Regions from separate parts of the Anabaena sp. TISTR 8404 genome, predicted to be linked through region 1. Evidence: riboswitches for the same ligand, from Rfam matches in the RefSeq annotation. Region 1 holds a riboswitch; each other region holds the start of a gene.
The links. Region 1 has a riboswitch for cobalamin ahead of ACMX3D_RS23905 (DUF1636 domain-containing protein). Riboswitches for the same ligand answer to the same signal wherever they lie in the genome.
Positions count from the first base shown of each region.

Region 2: linked by a shared signal. The riboswitch ahead of ACMX3D_RS15035 (energy-coupling factor ABC transporter permease) and the one ahead of ACMX3D_RS23905 (DUF1636 domain-containing protein) in region 1 are both predicted to bind cobalamin.
Region 3: linked by a shared signal. The riboswitch ahead of cobG (precorrin-3B synthase) and the one ahead of ACMX3D_RS23905 (DUF1636 domain-containing protein) in region 1 are both predicted to bind cobalamin.

Region 1 covers NZ_CP180578.1:5,503,607-5,509,217, reverse strand. Annotated here, with positions in the region: gene ACMX3D_RS23925 (metal ABC transporter solute-binding protein, Zn/Mn family) at 391-1,410, shown strand; gene ACMX3D_RS23920 (metal ABC transporter ATP-binding protein) at 1,472-2,254, shown strand; gene ACMX3D_RS23915 (ArsR/SmtB family transcription factor) at 2,265-2,528, opposite strand; gene ACMX3D_RS23910 (cobalt-precorrin-6A reductase) at 2,806-3,549, opposite strand; gene ACMX3D_RS23905 (DUF1636 domain-containing protein) at 3,579-3,998, opposite strand; cobalamin riboswitch at 4,021-4,179, opposite strand; gene ACMX3D_RS23900 (DMT family protein) at 4,264-4,605, opposite strand; gene ACMX3D_RS23895 (hypothetical protein) at 4,831-5,319, opposite strand; gene ACMX3D_RS23890 (pentapeptide repeat-containing protein) at 5,419-5,611, opposite strand, start outside.
Region 2 covers NZ_CP180578.1:3,476,790-3,482,400, forward strand. Annotated here, with positions in the region: gene ACMX3D_RS15020 (energy-coupling factor ABC transporter ATP-binding protein) at 1-155, opposite strand, end outside; gene cbiQ (cobalt ECF transporter T component CbiQ) at 130-942, opposite strand; gene ACMX3D_RS15030 (energy-coupling factor ABC transporter substrate-binding protein) at 939-1,241, opposite strand; gene ACMX3D_RS15035 (energy-coupling factor ABC transporter permease) at 1,228-2,007, opposite strand; cobalamin riboswitch at 2,033-2,172, opposite strand; gene ACMX3D_RS15040 (thermonuclease family protein) at 2,262-2,831, shown strand; gene ACMX3D_RS15045 (methylmalonic aciduria and homocystinuria type D protein) at 2,919-3,479, opposite strand; gene ACMX3D_RS15050 (hypothetical protein) at 3,972-4,202, shown strand; gene ACMX3D_RS15055 (hypothetical protein) at 4,350-4,946, shown strand; gene ACMX3D_RS15060 (DUF6464 family protein) at 5,021-5,275, opposite strand; gene ACMX3D_RS15065 (cyclic nucleotide-binding domain-containing protein) at 5,602-5,611, shown strand, end outside.
Region 3 covers NZ_CP180578.1:3,670,804-3,676,414, reverse strand. Annotated here, with positions in the region: gene ACMX3D_RS15835 (metallophosphoesterase) at 1-627, opposite strand, end outside; gene ACMX3D_RS15830 (DUF262 domain-containing protein) at 939-2,627, opposite strand; adenosylcobalamin-variant (AdoCbl-variant) riboswitch at 2,864-2,947, shown strand; gene cobG (precorrin-3B synthase) at 2,934-4,490, shown strand; gene ACMX3D_RS15820 (precorrin-8X methylmutase) at 4,493-5,119, shown strand; gene ACMX3D_RS15815 (precorrin-2 C(20)-methyltransferase) at 5,122-5,611, shown strand, end outside.

The DNA.
Region 1 (5,611 bases):
TTATTTACCGTCGGTAGCGCTTAACACTGCGCTTTTTAATTAACACTTTTAAAAAGTATTCTCAAAATATTATCAGTAGTCAGCAATTCTTTTAACAAAGAAAGTCAAGAAAAGTTTAATTATTTCAGGACTTACGCACAAAGTTTGTCGGTGGAGACTGGGGTTAGGGGTGTAAGGGCTTCGCCGTGAGTTTCTGGGGTTAATGGGTTTTGGTACATACACCCATTAACCCCTAAACCCTTGATTTTTCGTTTTTATGCGTAAGTCTTACAAAAGTAATCTTAGATTTATTGCTTGAGAATGAGAATTATTATAAAATATTTTTTTAGAATAATTCTCATTGTCTTAGTGGCAAAAATCAAATAAGTGTCCTTTCCTAGGAGAAACTCTGTGAGTAGGACTCATACAACATATATAAAAAGCAGACAAAGAGGCGGTATTTTGTCTCTAATTGCTTTGTTAACATTGTTAGTGAGTGTGGGTTGTAACCAATCAAATCCAAATCAAGAAACGAGTGTTGAGAAGTCAACACAGGTACAAGATGCTGTATCTACACCAGCAACACAATTAGTGAAAACCAAGGTTGTAACGACATTTTTACCGATTTATTTGTTGACCAAGGCGGTGGTTGGCGATACCGCAGATGTGGAAATTTTAGTACCGCCTGGTACAGAGGTACATGAATACCAAGCGACACCAGATAATGTCAAAGCGATCGCCACAGCTAATATACTAGTTAAAAACGGTTTGGGGTTAGAAGAATTTCTAGAAAATACAGTCAAAAATGCTCAAAATTCTCAATTAGTCGAAATTGATGCCAGCAAAGGTATTAAACCTTTAAACGAAATTTCGCCAGTTGAAAGCGCTGTCAAAGAAGCAAAAGACCACGACCACGACCACGCAAAAGGTAATCCTCATGTTTGGTTAGATCCGGTTTTAGCAAAACAGCAGGTAATGAATATTCGAGACGGATTAATTACTGCTGACCCTAAAAATCAAGCTACTTATACTGCTAATGCTGCGGCTTATATTCAGGAATTAGACAAGTTAAATAGTGAATTTCAGCAAGTCTTACAAAAAAATCCTAATTGTACTTTTGTGACTTTTCATGATGCTTATCCATATTTAGCAAAACGCTACAACTTACAACAAGTTGCTGTAGTCCAAATTCCCGAAGACCAATTGTCGCCGAAAGACGTACAAACAGTAGTTAATACAGTCAAAAAATATAAAGTTAAAGCTTTGTTTAGTGAACCAGGTGTAGATAATAAATTGCTCAAAAGCCTTTCTCAAGATTTGAACCTAAATTTACAAACTCTAGATTCCTTAGAAACAGGTGATACAAACCCGCAATACTATTTTCAAGCCATGAGATTAAATTTGCAAACTCTAGAAGCAGCGTGTAAGTAAGCTAAATTTTCAGTGGATTTTGTATTCAATAAATAATTAATAATTTGCATATTTTTTAACTATGACATTGCCTATTTTAAAAGTAGACGGATTAACTGTATATCAAGGGAATTATCTGGCTATTCGTGATGTGTCCTTTGAATTATTGCCAGGAACAGATACTGCTATAGTGGGGCCGAATGGTGCTGGTAAAAGTACTTTAGTAAAAGCGATTTTAGATTTAGTACCTCGTAATGCTGGCACAATAGAAATTTTTGGTTATCCAATTAAAAAGCTGGGAAATTTACGTCACTTGTTGGGCTATATGCCACAAAACTTTATTTTTGATCGCAGTTTTCCCATTTCTGTGAGTGAATTGATTGAATTAGGATGGACTAATGAAGTTAAAAAGCAAAAAACAACAAATTCTTTGTTCTCTGGACTGTGGAGACAAAATCGGGAAAAAATCACAGCAGTCACAGAAGCTTTACGAAGAACAGGAGTTTATCACCTGCGAAAGCAACCTATTGGAACTCTCAGCGGTGGACAACTGAAGCGGGTGTTACTAGCTTATTGTTTAGTAGTACCTCGAAAACTTTTGATATTAGATGAAGCCTTTGCTGGAGTTGATATGCAAGGTGCAGCCGAGTTTTATGTCTTATTGAACGAGTTGAAGCAAGAAGAGGGTTGGACAATTTTGCAGGTTTCCCATGATATTGATATGGTCAGCCGCCATTGCGATCGCGTCTTATGTCTCAATCAAACTGTGGTTTGTACTGGTCAGCCAGAATTTGCTTTATCACCTGAAAATCTATTAGCAACTTATGGCCCGGGCTTCAGTCGTTATCACCATCATCACAATTAAAATTTCTACTTTATTCAGGTTCATCTAAGTGTTCAGCTACAGCCTGATAAAGATGCAGAATATGATTATCATGGAGGCGATAAAATACATTGCGACCTTGCTTGCGGTAGCTGACTAAACGCATTACCCGCAAGTTACGCAGTTGATGAGAAACAGCAGATTCACTCATATCTAATGAAGCTGCTAAATCACTAACGCACAATTCTTTTTGAGCCAAAAAAGAGAGAATTCGTAGACGATTAGCATCTCCTAAAAAGCTAAAAAAATCTGCCATCCGCTGAGATTTTTCAATGCTGAGATATTCGTCTGCAAGTGGTAGTGAACTATCACTATTGATAGTTGCTATTGAGTTATCTTGAATCATTTTTTGCCAACCCAAAAATAACTTAAAATTTAAATATAAATAAATTTTCAAGTAAATATATTATAGTTTTTTTGGATGCAAAATTTGATATTACTAATTTTTTTTAATAGTTAGCTTTGATTAGCGATCGCCATTTTCCCAAGGATGAGTCTGATTAGTACTGTGAAAGTATAGCTAAGTAGTTGCATCAAAGATTGTGTAATTTATCCAGTAACCAAGCTACTGCACCATCAATATCTGCAACTTGTTCTCCTGGTGGTACTGCTGGACGATTGACCATGACAACTTTTACACCTAGTTCCCGTGCGGCAATAATTTTGGCGTAAGTTGCATCACCGCCACTATTTTTACTGACGATGGTATCTATATTGTGTTGAATCAGGATTTTCCGTTCGTTCTCTAAAATAAAGGGGCCGCGATCGCACAATATCATCCCTGGTGGCACTAAGGCATCTTTTCCAGGAGGGTCAATCATCCGCATCAGAAACCAAATATTTTGGAGGTGTGCAAATGCAGCAAGTTCTTGTCTCCCAACAGTTAAGAATACTCTTTGTGCTTGGTTTTCTAAGACATCTGCGGCGGTATTACTGTCTACTTCAATCCAGCGATCGCCTGTTACTTTTTCCCAAGCAGGACGAATTAACATCAATCTTGGGATCTCTACTTCCTTCGCTGCCGTCGCTGCATTGTAAGATATTTGATTGGCGAAAGGATGGGTAGCATCAATTAACACATCAATTTTCATTTGACGCAGATATTCAACCAGTCCAGCCACACCACCGAAACCACCAATCCGCACATTACCCGACGGAACAGATGGTTCACGGGTGCGACCAGCTAAAGATGCGATCGCCTCAATTCCATTGATAGTTGCAACTCTCTTACTTAGTTCCGCAGCTTCTCCGGTTCCACCCAAAATTAAAACACGCATCATAGAAAGAAATGGGGAGTTGGCAATAGCTATAAAGGTGGAATTTTTGCTAAAACGCCCTTTTTCAGTGGTTCTGGTCGTTCTGACCAAGGCAATAATCCGTCAGTTTTAGCGTAGTATTGACTCGCACATTCCAGGACAGCAGCAGCACTGTTATCAACATCTAAATCACCAAACAGATAAGTTAACTTACCTTTAGCTGCAAAAGCGACAACGCAAGAACGGTTGCAAGCACTCATACATTCAACTGCTTGGATAGGAAATTCATCTTGCAAATCCCAATCTTGTGCTAATTGCTGGATTTGGTGCAATAGTTTCTGACCGCCACTTTCACCTATACGCTTGCCATCTTGCCAAACGCTGGCGCAGGTTGTACAAACAAATAAACTATGAGTACAAGCAGTGACACTTGAAGAATTATTAGTAATAGCAGTATGGGCAGCAGTCATCCGTACCTCGCAGATGTGTGGAACTTAATAGTATACTTCGGCGGGCATCCTGACTTGGAAAGTTGATTTTCAGTCTTTTATCTTTCCTTCACAGTTGCGGGACAGCGCCGGATTTTCACCGAACTTTCCCCGTTACCTTTGGTGGCTGATCCCCACCAAAACCGAATATTCAATACATCATAACATCTGTATTTCAGTCAAATCTCAGGCATTAGAATCAGGTAATTCTAATATTTAGAGCGTTTTTACGTTCATTTTGTTGGTATTATCGTGTCTTTTCACTAAAAATTAAGTAAGCTGCACCAGCTAGTAGCATGGCGGCTAAAACGTAATTACGGGTAATAGGTACTTTAAAATAAATCACACTGAACCCTGCAAACACAAGCATTGTAATAATTTCTTGCAACACCTTTAACTGTGGCAAGCTGAAATAGTTAACACCTATGCGGTTGGCGGGAACCTGAAAACAGTATTCAAAAAAAGCGATCGCCCAACTTGCACCAATTGCAATCCACAAAGGCGCAGATTTTAAATCTTTCAAATGACCATACCAAGCGAAAGTCATGAAAATATTAGATATCAGTAAAAGAATTACAGGTCTGAACATAAATAGATAATGAAATTCCAGTTTGTGAGAGTAGCCATTTCTAATTAATTTTAAAAATAATCGCTCAGGAGGTTAAGTGAAGAGTAATAATTGAGCGATCGCATCGAACACAAGTAGCACAAATTCTCCACCGTGCTGGAGCTTCGTAAAAAGACCATATTATAAAGACGATCGCATTTAACCCTCTAAAATGCAAAAAGCGATCGTCTGTATTTTATTTGCTTATTAAAATCTTAAACCCACACCACCTTGCACAGCCAAAGCTGTACCACCGCCATCACGGTAAGCATCAAAGGCTATGATGGCGTTGCCAAAAATTACAGTATTGCTATTGGGAACAACATAATCAACTCCTGGCTGTAAAGCAAAACTAATTTTGTTACCTACAGGAGAAGCACTATCACCACCAGTTAACACCAAACCTGCACCTAAATAAGCATCTGTTTGCCAGTTGAGTGGTAAGTCGTAAGATACAGTCGGTACAACAGCAGTATTCTGACCGATTAATGCTTGGGCGCGAAAAGAAATCGGTGCTTCCAAAAGTTTGTAGCGAAAAGCTAGAACGCCTCCAACTTGGATACCATCAGTCAGTCCGACAGTCGGGCCGACACCAACATAGCTACCGTATGCAACTTGAGCTTGTGCTGGTTGATAGTCCATCATCAGACTGAAAACAGCACTAGCTATGACAACTGAACTAGGAAGATACTTCATCACCCGACTCCTCACACGATAATTTGGATGTTGTCATGTGTCATTTGTTATTTAGTGAGGAGGTAGGATTAAGTATTCTCCTGACTCCCCATCTAAATTTTACGGGCATCGGGGATGAATGCCACCTTGAGTACAAATGTAAGCTAGTTGCTTCGCATCTAAATTTTTCGCTTGGGAAAAATCAACTCCTTTGACTACAGCCGATACTGTACCAATATCTGGAGTTTGCACAAATTGATCTGCGGGATCTTGTTTGCTGGGAGCCAGAATTGTATCTTTAAAATCTGCTCCA
Region 2 (5,611 bases), 2.0 Mb from region 1:
AATAAAAACAGTGTAGTTTTCCCACAACCATTTTGTCCAATTAATGCACATTTTTTACCTAATGGAATTTTTAAGGTTAGACCATTCAAAGCTGATTGTCGTGCGCCTGAATAAGTGTAATATACTTGTTCAAATTCTAGTAAATATTCCTGCATTCCGCCAAAATTCCAATCCTAATAAGCCAATACAGCCGCAAATTGCTTCGATGATATATCGCACTTGGGGACGATAGCGACGAGGATGCCAAACTTGAAATTCACTGACAAAACCTCGTGATTCTAGTCCTAGAGAAAACTGACTATATCGTTGTAATGTGCGCTGTAATAGTTGTCCGATAAGTACCGCTAAACTTTTCATCCAACTACGCCAAGTTCGGTAGCCACCACGAGAGTTTTGTGCTGTCCATAATTCATTAGCTGTGTTCAGCAGGATAAAAATAAACCGATACATTAATAATAGTAAGTCAGTCAAAAGCACTGGAAATCGTAAGTAACGCAGAATTTGTAAAATTTCTGTGAAAGGAACTGTTAACATGAGAAAATATAAGCAAGAGACAGAGGCTAATGCTCTGGTTAAAATTGCCCATGCTTGCAGACTTCCATGATGACTGACATAAATATAGAAGTGTCCCAGACTTAGACCAGACAAAGAATCTAATTGTATTTTTGGCAAATCATTAATTGCCACTACATTCACCATCAGTGCTGGTAAACTTGTCAAACAAAATACTATGGTGAATAATAATAATCGCAAATAAACACCAGTTGGAATTCTTGCATAAATAACTATCCAAACACCCATCCAAATTGCTATCAAAATTTGTACTAAGGGATGGGTAGTAAGGGAAATAGCAAGAGTGGTAAATGCAAAAATTAGTTTATGTTCTGGTGGTAATCTTCGCAGTCGATTAGTGTAAGCTAAAGTGTCTAATTGCAAGCTCATTCTTCAGGTTTTTGTTGTTGGGAACGTCCTTTATACAACCCAATTACATAACCAACTACTCCAGCACCCAAAGCTGCTTGTGAAGCAAATAATAAGCTTTCTATTTCTCCACTAGCAGGTTCAAAAAATGATTTAAACCAAGGTTGATATCCAGGTTGTATTTCAGTAATTGCTTTTTCAGCTTTGTTATCGGAACCTGCAAATTCCGCATCACGCACCAATATTAATGGTGCAACTGCTAAACCTAATACAGCTACTAGCAACAGCCAGTTACTCAACCCTTTTTTAGACTGATTCATTTCCTTTGGGTTCCCGTTTGATTAATTTCAGCAATTCCAATTCTTGAGGATTATAAGATTGCAGCCAGTTCCACACCAATACAGTTAGCAATCCTTCACTAATTGCTAGGGGAACTTGAGTGATAGCAAAAATTCCGGCGAATTTAGCGAATGAAGCAATAAACCCACCAACAGGGGCAGGAAAAGCTAGGGCAAGTTGAATGGAAGTGATAACGTAGGTAAGTAAATCTGAGATAGCTGCGGCTAGAAATATGCCAATTCTTGGTTTACCACCCAACTTAATTGTCAAATTATATATCCAGTAAGCGACAAATGGCCCGGCGATCGCCATCGAAAATGCATTTGCCCCCAGCGTTGTCAAGCCGCCATGTGCCAGTAACAAAGCTTGAAACAACAACACTAAACTACCCAAAACCGACATTGTTAAGGGGCCAAACAGCACTGCACCTAACCCTGTTCCTGTAGGATGAGAACAGCTACCTGTGACGGAAGGAATTTTCAATGCTGACAGCACAAAAGTAAAAGCACCAGCTAACCCCAGCAGTAGTTTCAATTCCGGGTTTGCTTTAGTAATGCGAGTTAAATTACGCAATCCCAATAGAAAAAATGGTAGTGCCACAACCCACCAAAAAATTGCCCACTGTACTGGTAAAAAACCTTCCATGATGTGCATTGCGTAGGCAGGTTTGGGTAAACCAATTACTAGATAAAAACTGATAAATCCTATCAGGCTTAGACTAAGTAAGGCCTGTTTTTTTCTTTCCATAATCTGTACCTCGCAGATTTATGTAACGAACTGATTCTAACCGGCGGGCATCCTGACTCACCTAATTTTGGCTCACAGTTGCGGGACAGCGCCGGATTTACACCGGACTTTCCCCCTTACGTCTGATGGCTGCTCCCCATCAGAACCGATTTCAGTAACTATATCACTATTTCTCAATGTAGGAATTTCAGCAAAAGCCGCATCTATTTCAAAAATCAAATATAGTATCATCCATCAAAGTGAGGTGATGTTGAATGAATAAACTAACAAAACAACTAGTAATTTGGCTGAGTGCAACTATCTTACTTGTCGGTTTAGCAGGTTGTGATAAATTCTTTGGTGCTTCTGGAGATTTGGTTGAAAGAGTTAGCGATGGTGATACTTTGGCTGTCAAAGATGCTAAGGGTAATAAATTTAACGTGCGATTTGCATGTATGGATGCGCCGGAAGTACCCCATTCGCAAAAGGAAAGGAATAGTAAAAGTGCCAGCGATCGCAATCAATTTAGTTGGGGTGTAAAAGCACAAGAACGCTTACAGGAACTCGTAAAACAATCAGGCGATCGCGTTATCCTAAACATCACAGATAGCGATCGCTATGGGAGGAAAGTGGCAGAAGTTCGTTTAAAAGATGGTACGTTTGTTCAACAAGTCTTATTACGCGAAGGTTTAGCTAAGGTATATCGTCCTTATTTAAATAAATGTCCCAGTAAAGATTTAGTTCAACAAGCTGAAGCGCAAGCGCAGCAGCAAAAGCTGGGAATTTGGAGTGATACTAAGTTTATCAATCCTTGGGAGTATCGCAGTTTTAATAAAAGAAAGTGACCTGTATTTTATCTGCTTCTATCTGCGGTTAATTTGATCTCTACCGAATACGCCTTACCCCGCCAGTAGCCCATAATAACGATTTCTTCAGACTTCTATTTGTTCTTCCCACCCATGCTTACAAGCTATTTCTTTAGTGACAAATTCGATCAGCGTGGGTGGTGCGGTTGAGATTAAAATACTGGGATAAACAGCTGTACCCCAAACAGGATGCACTAACATACAGCATTTGTTTTTAATTACTGGATAGCCAAGTAATGCTTTTACTACTGCTGTATCATTATGGGGCATTGCACCAGGACGGGAAAGTAAAGGATAGCCAGTGCGCGGATCGATTAAGTCTGTAAGATAGCCGCGATCGCGCAGTTCAAAAGCCACATCAATCCCGAACCGCATAAACTTTTCGCGTAACCGTTGTTTTTCGTCTTCTATTTCTTTTGTACTTTCCACTAAATGATGTTGCGATCGCTGCAAGACAATCACAACCCAGAATAAAGCTTCTTGTTTCCAATCTGGTAATATCTGTTCGCAGTTGGCACAGATATATTCGCTAGGTGCATGAATGGAAATTTGCACCTCTTGTCCCATGTCGCCAACTAAATTTATGGGACTGCTTTGTTCCGAAATGTAAATGCTTGGGTAGTTCACTACATTGATTCGGTTGTTTGCAAGTTGTTAATTTATTCCTTGGGATCGATAATAACTCTTAAGACTTTATAAAAACCATCAATTTTCCCTAAGTAGAAAGATTTTTTTGTAATCTATGCATTCAACTGGAAATTTTTAATCTCATTTTTATCAATTATTAACCTTGCTTAAAAATGAGAGCAAGAGGTTAGGGAAGAGTTAAGTCGGTTGGCGTGAATAATTATTGGAATAAGGCAGGGGGCAGGGAGAGAAAGAGTTTGAGCCTTATTTACTTTTCTTCACATAGTTCAGTTTTATTCTACCGATTTACTTATTTGCCGATTTGGCTGTATGGAAAGTTTATAGGGTCTGCCTTGAATCTCTAGATTCAGCACCCCTTTTTTATCTTGGCAGTCAACATTTTTTTGATGGGGACTGTGAAAAATGTTAAAGTCCGGTTCTTTTTTACCCGTTGCTTAGCGCCTGAGTGACCAGCCTTGAACCCAAGGCAACATGAGAAGCAATTTATACGTAATATTTTTTGGAGAAGCTGCCCCAACAATTAAGTCAGGGCAACTTCTGGTACACCCCTTGCACAATACAAACAATATCAGTATTCACAACGATTTGTTTGCCAAATTGGCAGAAATTCACAATCAAGTAGTAAGCCTAACTCTGGGAACCGGCGTTAGCGGCAAAGAACCAGCAAACAAGTTGAGATTTTTAGATTCACCTCACGGGTAAATTCTCAATTCTGGCTTTTGCTTCCTCAATCCTTCATTGTTAATTGTAATAATAGAAGCAGCCACTTGATTAAGCCGAAATAGTTAAATTTACTGCATTGTGTAAGTCCTAGCTCTCAGGAATCAACTAAACTCAGTGAGGCTACTCATGAATACTTATCAGCAATTCAATATTAATTTACGCGAAGAACTTGAGGTAGCTAGAAGACAGTTGAAATATGACCAAAAAGGTGGAATTGCAGCCTTAGATAATATTTACCGTCAAGGTAGAGTACCAGATCCACTTTTAAACGGTCGCTACTGGGGTGAGTTTCTTACCGCTAATTTCCACCCAGTTTTAGATAGTTGGTTAGATATCATCACTAAAATTTGGCTACCTTGGGAAGGTAAAACATTTGATGCTAAAAGCAACACCGGAGATAATATTTTTACGAATGATGGGTTATTGCTAGGACGCTTAATCTGGCCTTTCTATAATGGTTATGTTGCAGATGGTAGAGGAAGAACGCTTGCTTTTAAATTTCAATCATCTCGTGATCAATGTTTATTAGAGCCAGACATTGAAGTTTTGCGGTTGAACTTTGATTTACCAGATAATCCCCAATTCCTGATTCGTGACTTGGTAGACCAATTAGTCCAGATTGATCATGATTTTTATTTAGGTAAAGCTGTACTAAAACATCCTGATGGCGGTCGGTTTTGTGCTGCTTACTTCACCCTCAGATCGGGCTTAGTTAATCATTAAGCTTGCATATTTAGTTGATTGTTGACTGTTGACAGTCAACAGTCAACAAATAATATAAAATTCTTAATTAAAAATTAGTATTTCCACTCCTCATATTCAATAAAATAAACACAGATCTCGCACTCTTCTGTTGGATTAACAGCACATTGGATATAAGGCGATCGCGCGTTAAATAAGCAGTCGTTTTCTGCAAACCTATTTTGGTGTTTGCGGCTGTGATTTTGTTCTCGAACTTGCATTTGGGGTGAAGCTATGGCTGATAAAATTCCCAGTAAGCCCCAAACTGCGCCACAAAAAGCCATTAACACAAAATCAGCAATACGACCCATATTCAACACCTAGCTAAAATCCTAACTGTAAATGATTTTAGTGATGTGAATATATTTGTTCATCCGTCATTAGCCATTCGTCTTTAGTAAAGAAAATTGATAAATAATTAGTCAAAAAGGATAAATATACAGAAAATACAAGTGTCCTAAGTTATATATCTACATAATCTATAAAACGACTAATTCTGCCATAATAGTTAGATTTACGCTTATTAACATCTGTTGAGTCTGTTGAAGGTTCATCAACAGTCGGTAGTATAATTTACATAGGTTATAATCTTGCGTAACTAAAATTTTTTCAAGTAAACAATTTTGGTATTGCTCTAATGGTTTTAA
Region 3 (5,611 bases), 1.8 Mb from region 1:
CATTTTTTTACGATAACCTACAATCACCCCTAAACCGGGAAGCACTATTTGACCACCATGACTATGACCGGATAACTGCAAATCTACGCGCCATGCTTGTAACATTTCCGCCGTGTCAGGGTTATGGGATAGGACAATTCGGGGAATGTTTGGGTCTAGCTGATTCATCACTGGGACAGGATTAAATTCTCGTGAATAACGATCTGCAAGTCCAACTAGTGCTAATTCTTTACCAAAAGGATAGGCGACTTCATTCCATAAAACACGCACTCCAATGTTAGTTAAAGCATGAGTAATTTCTGTTTTTGAGTGTCTGTAATATATATCGTGATTACCAAGTATGGCATAAATACCAGACTGAGTTTGCAATTGCTTCAGTCTTGAAACTAATTCGTGAATTGGTTGCGGAGTAGTTGTAACGTAATCACCTGTTAATAATACTAAGTCTGGTTTTACTTCGTTACTAAGTGCGATCGCTTCCTCTAACATCTCATCAGACAAACCCACACCATCATAGTGAAAATCTGACAACTGCACCAACTTCTTACCTTGTAACGATGCAGGTAAACCCGTAATCTTAACCATTAATTTTTCTACAGTCAACGGCCCAGACAATAACCAATACATAATAGATTTAATAAATTTCAATAATAGCTTTTAAAGTTTAACTAACAATCTGCTATTTGAAAGTTGCAAGTAAAACACTTTTTAGAAACTTGATAAATGTTAATTAAACTCTGGGTTTTTGTGCCTCTGTGGTTAGTATAAAAATTATTGAAATAAATCGATATATTTAGGAGTATCTTTTATAGCAAAGTGAGAATAGACACAACGGCGGAACAAGCTTACAAAAACAATTTTGGCAAAGTTTACCTAAGTGCGATCGCTTGCTCATTGACAGGATAATACAGATGCGATCGCACAATTCTAATTTAATATTATAAACGCCAAACTTTTTTCAACTTCTCAATTAAAAGTTTCTGCCTTTTTTCGATGAATTCCGGTGTCCATTCTTTCTCCATCAGCACTTGTGTAGTAAGCGCAAAATTACAAATCCCTTTTTTAGTTGTAAAATACTGCTGCTTCTTTTTTTCAAAATCATAGTTTTGAGCCATACTATTTTTATAAGAAGATAGCAGAACTAAATTTCCTATACGATGAACATATTTTTCCCGTTCTTCCTGACTAGGAAACCACGTAAACCAATCACTATCAGGAGATGGGTTTTGTGGTAATACATGCTCAATTGTAATGTTAGAGAAATTATATGCAGCTTTTCCTTCAGAGAGTGCAGCATCTAAGCGCAACAAAACATAAGTTCTAATTTTTTTAACTAAATAAAAGTCACCATTCAATATTTTGATGATATTTTCTTTTTCGTGAATGCTCAATTGTAGCGGTGAGCAGTCCGTATATAAATCTTCTTGATTTTCAATAGCATTTAGCAACTTGCTATAACGTTCAATTCGTTCATTGACATTAGACCGTTGAATCATTAAACCAGAAGCAAGCCTATCTAAATCTGAAAAGAATCGCAATAATAATTCAGGGTTGTGATAATTCTTCGATAAATAAAGAATAGCTGGAGGTATCCAATCAGAATTATCAATAAATTGTAACCACTGAAACAAGATATTAATTTCATCTGTCCAAGAGCTACCCTCGTAAACTTGATGATTAATATCATAAAAAGCTTCAGCTAAAGGGAGTAAAGTTTTATCAATGAACTGCTGAGGATATTGAAGCGGAGATGGTTTAACATCTTTATTAAATTCTTTAAGTATACCTTCACGCGGTTTTGACTTACCATGAATCATTCTAATATGAGAAAAAAGGCTTTTAAATACATCACGTCCTAGTTTTTCTTCAGCATCTTCCCACTTTTTACTATATTTATCTTGTTGTTCTGGGGCTATTTTGCCTATAATATCTGCTTTTAAAATATCAGCATGAGACAAATCCATCCCTCGATTATTCATAACAGAGAATATTCGATATGCTGAGTCAATATCAGGAGTTGATACTACTACCAAAAAACACCGAGTAATAATAAATTGACTCAGGCGCAGAATCGTTTGTTGCTGTAAATTCTTTAACTGCTCTACGAAAAAGAGTAAATTCTCTTTAATATTTTTACAGCTATCTGATAGCTTGCCATTATGTAATTCTTTTAAATTAATAATGTTACCTTCTGTTTGAACATATTCTCTAAAAAATTCTGCATCTCTGTCACGCAAAGTTAGACGGTAAACAGTAGGAATTCTAGCAACTGCTTTACCTTTTTGGTATAGATAGGTAGTTAATTCTTCAGCAATTTCTTGAGGTGCTAACATCCGTAGGGCAGCTATCAATAAAGTTAGTGTTGTTAGACGTTGTTGCCCATCAACTATTTCGGCATCTGGCTTATCTCCTTTAATAAGTACAATACTGCCTAAAAAGTATGGATTAATATCATCAATCTTCTCTTCGCTATCTCCCAACGCACTGACTAAATCGTCAAATAGTTCTCCTGCTTGTTCAATTTTCCAAGCATAGGGACGCTGATATAGAGGAATAGTAAAAATAAAATCTTCACTAAATACTCTATGAATAGGAAGTTGATTAGCTTGAATTGTAACTGTACTCATTGGTATATCCTTTAGGAGCGTAGTAGATTACACTTTCACTAAAGATAGTTTTCCCAACTTGCAGGGCAATATTTGATAGCAGTACAGTTTATAGAATCATATTTGATTGACAAAAATTGCAAGCCTCAGATCCCTGACTTCTTCAAGAAGTCGGGGATCTGTTTATTCATAAATCATTAATGAAAAATGTGAAGCATAGAGGATTCTGAAGACTGTCTCATGCTAAATTACTAAAGCTTGGAGTTGGGAAACTCCGGTGAAATTCCGGGACTGTGCCGCAGCTGTGAAGGGAAATCCCAAGTCAGAATGCCAACTCCGGGTGTGTCAGGAAGACACAATGATTATCTACTCTCTGCGTCGCACAGAGAAGGAGTTAGGACTTTGCTTTCGGGATTTACTGCCTGTCCAGGCTTATTTTACGCTACTTCTGCCCAAGATGGAATTTTATCTCGCTTGAGAATTCCTGGTGGGATACTTAATAGTAAACAATGTCAGGCGATCGCAGAGATAGCAGATAATTACGGTGGTGGCTATGTCGATGTCACAAATCGCGCTAACCTGCAAATTCGAGAAATTAGCCAGGGTATCAACAGCGAAGTTTTAAAACAGCTACAAGATTTGGGTTTGGGTTCGCGCAATTCGGCTGTAGACCACATCCGTAATATTATGATTAGCCCAACCGCAGGTATCGACCCAGAAGAATTAATCGATACTCGCTTTTTAGTTCAAAGCTGGGATGATTATATTGCAGCGCATCCTGAACTATCAGGACTATCGGCTAAGTTTAGCGTTTGCTTTGATGGTGGAGGAAAAGTTTCCGTATGCGATCGCCTCAATGATATCCTGTTTACGTCTGAGATAATAGACACTCAAGTTTACTTCCGCTTGCATCTAGGCATTACAAAAGGAAAACCACCCATTGATACAGGAATTGTATTGTCACCAGGGCAATGTTTATCCGTTTTGGCAGCTTTAGCTGATGTTTATTTAAATCATATTGATATTAACAGTAACCGCAAGCCACGTTTGCGAGAAGTTGTAAATGGTCTGGGATATGAAAATTATCTTCAGCAAGTTGCACAACGGTTAACTTTTTCTTTGACGCGTTGTGAAAAATTTATTCAGAAACCTTCCCAAGTAAACACAGAAGAATGTTTTGGGTATATTGGCGTTCATCCCCAACGACAGGAAAATTTATTTTATGTCGGTGTAGTGTTACCTCTCGGTCGCTTGGAAAGTCAGCAGTTGCGGCGTTTGGGAAATTTAGCCGAAAAATATGGTAGCGGGAATATCCGACTCACGCCTTGGCAAAATTTACTCATCACTGATATTCCCCAGGAGTCGGTTGTTGATGTTCAACGTGAAATAGTTGAATTAGGATTAGATTCCACAGTCACTAATATTAAAAGTGCATTAATTGCTTGTTCTGGTAAACGGGGTTGTGCGGCTTCTGCTACAGATACTAAAACAGATGCGTTGACATTAGCCGATTATCTAGAAACTCGTGTTAAGCTAGATCGCCCCATTAACATTCACTTTAGCGGCTGTGAAAAATCTTGCGCTCAACATCATAACAGTGACATCACTTTACTAGGTATGAGCGATCGCAACATAGAAAGTTATCACATTTATGTTGGCGATAGTAACAGTCATGAAAAATTCGGTCGAGAAATCTATCAATATGTGAGTTTTGCAGAACTACCTGCACTTATCGAACAAATGCTCAGGGTGTATAAAATTTATCGCCTTAATCAAGATGAATCCTTTGGGGAATTCGTCAATCGATATGAGAAGACCCAACTAAAAGAGTTATTTTCTCAGCCATTAGAAGTTTATCAGGGTTTAACTGCGGTTTGTAATTGAAAATGTCCGAATATATCCGAAACGCTAACGAAATCTACCGTAATTCTTTTGCTATCATTCGGTCAGAAGCTAACTTGGATGTGCTGCCACAAGATGTAGCAAAAGTTGCTGTACGGCTCATTCATGCCTGTGGAATGACGGATATTGTCACTGACTTGGGATATTCACCCACAGCAGTACAATCGGCACGCGCCGCACTCACAAATGGTGCGCCAATTTTATGCGATTGTCGGATGGTAGCCGAAGGTGTCACGAGGCGGCGACTACCTGCCAACAACGAAGTGATCTGCACCCTGAACTATCCAGAAGTACCAGAACTCGCCCAAAAATTAGGTAATACAAGGTCAGCCGCAGCTTTAGAATTATGGCGATCGCACTTAGAAAACTCAGTCGTCGCCATTGGTAATGCACCCACCGCACTATTTAGGTTACTGGAAATGTTGGACGAAGGAGCGCCTAAACCTGCGGTAATTTTAGGTTTCCCTGTAGGATTTGTGGGTGCAGCCGAATCAAAAGCCGCCTTAGCCGCAGATAGCCGGAATGTACCATTTATGACATTACATGGTCGGCGGGGTGGAAGTGCGATCGCCGCCGCCGCAGTTAACGCCTTGGCAACGGAGGAAGAATAATTATGACAACCAAAGGCCGTCTGTATGGAGTTGGTGTAGGCCCTGGCGACCCAGAACTGTTGACGTTGAAAGCACTGCGGTTATTGCAAACTGCACCTGTAATTGCCTATCAATCAGCAACAGATAAAGAGAGTATAGCGCGGGCGATCGTTTCTCAATATTTAACTGGCAAGCAAATTGAAGTCGCCTTTCATCTACCCCGCGCCTTAGAACCAGAAAAAGCCAAGGCGATTTACGACCAGGAAGTTGAACCTATTGCCCAACATCTGGCAGCGGGACGCGATGTAGTCGTGCTGTGTGAAGGCGACCCGTTTTTCTACGGTTCATTCATGTATGTATTCACACGCTTATCTGGGCATTACCATACAGAAGTTGTTCCTGGTGTTTCCTCTTTAATGGCTTGTCCAGTAGCTTTAGGTGTACCATTCACCTACTACAACGATATTCTCACCGTTCTACCCGCCCCCCTACCAGCCGAAGAACTGATAACAC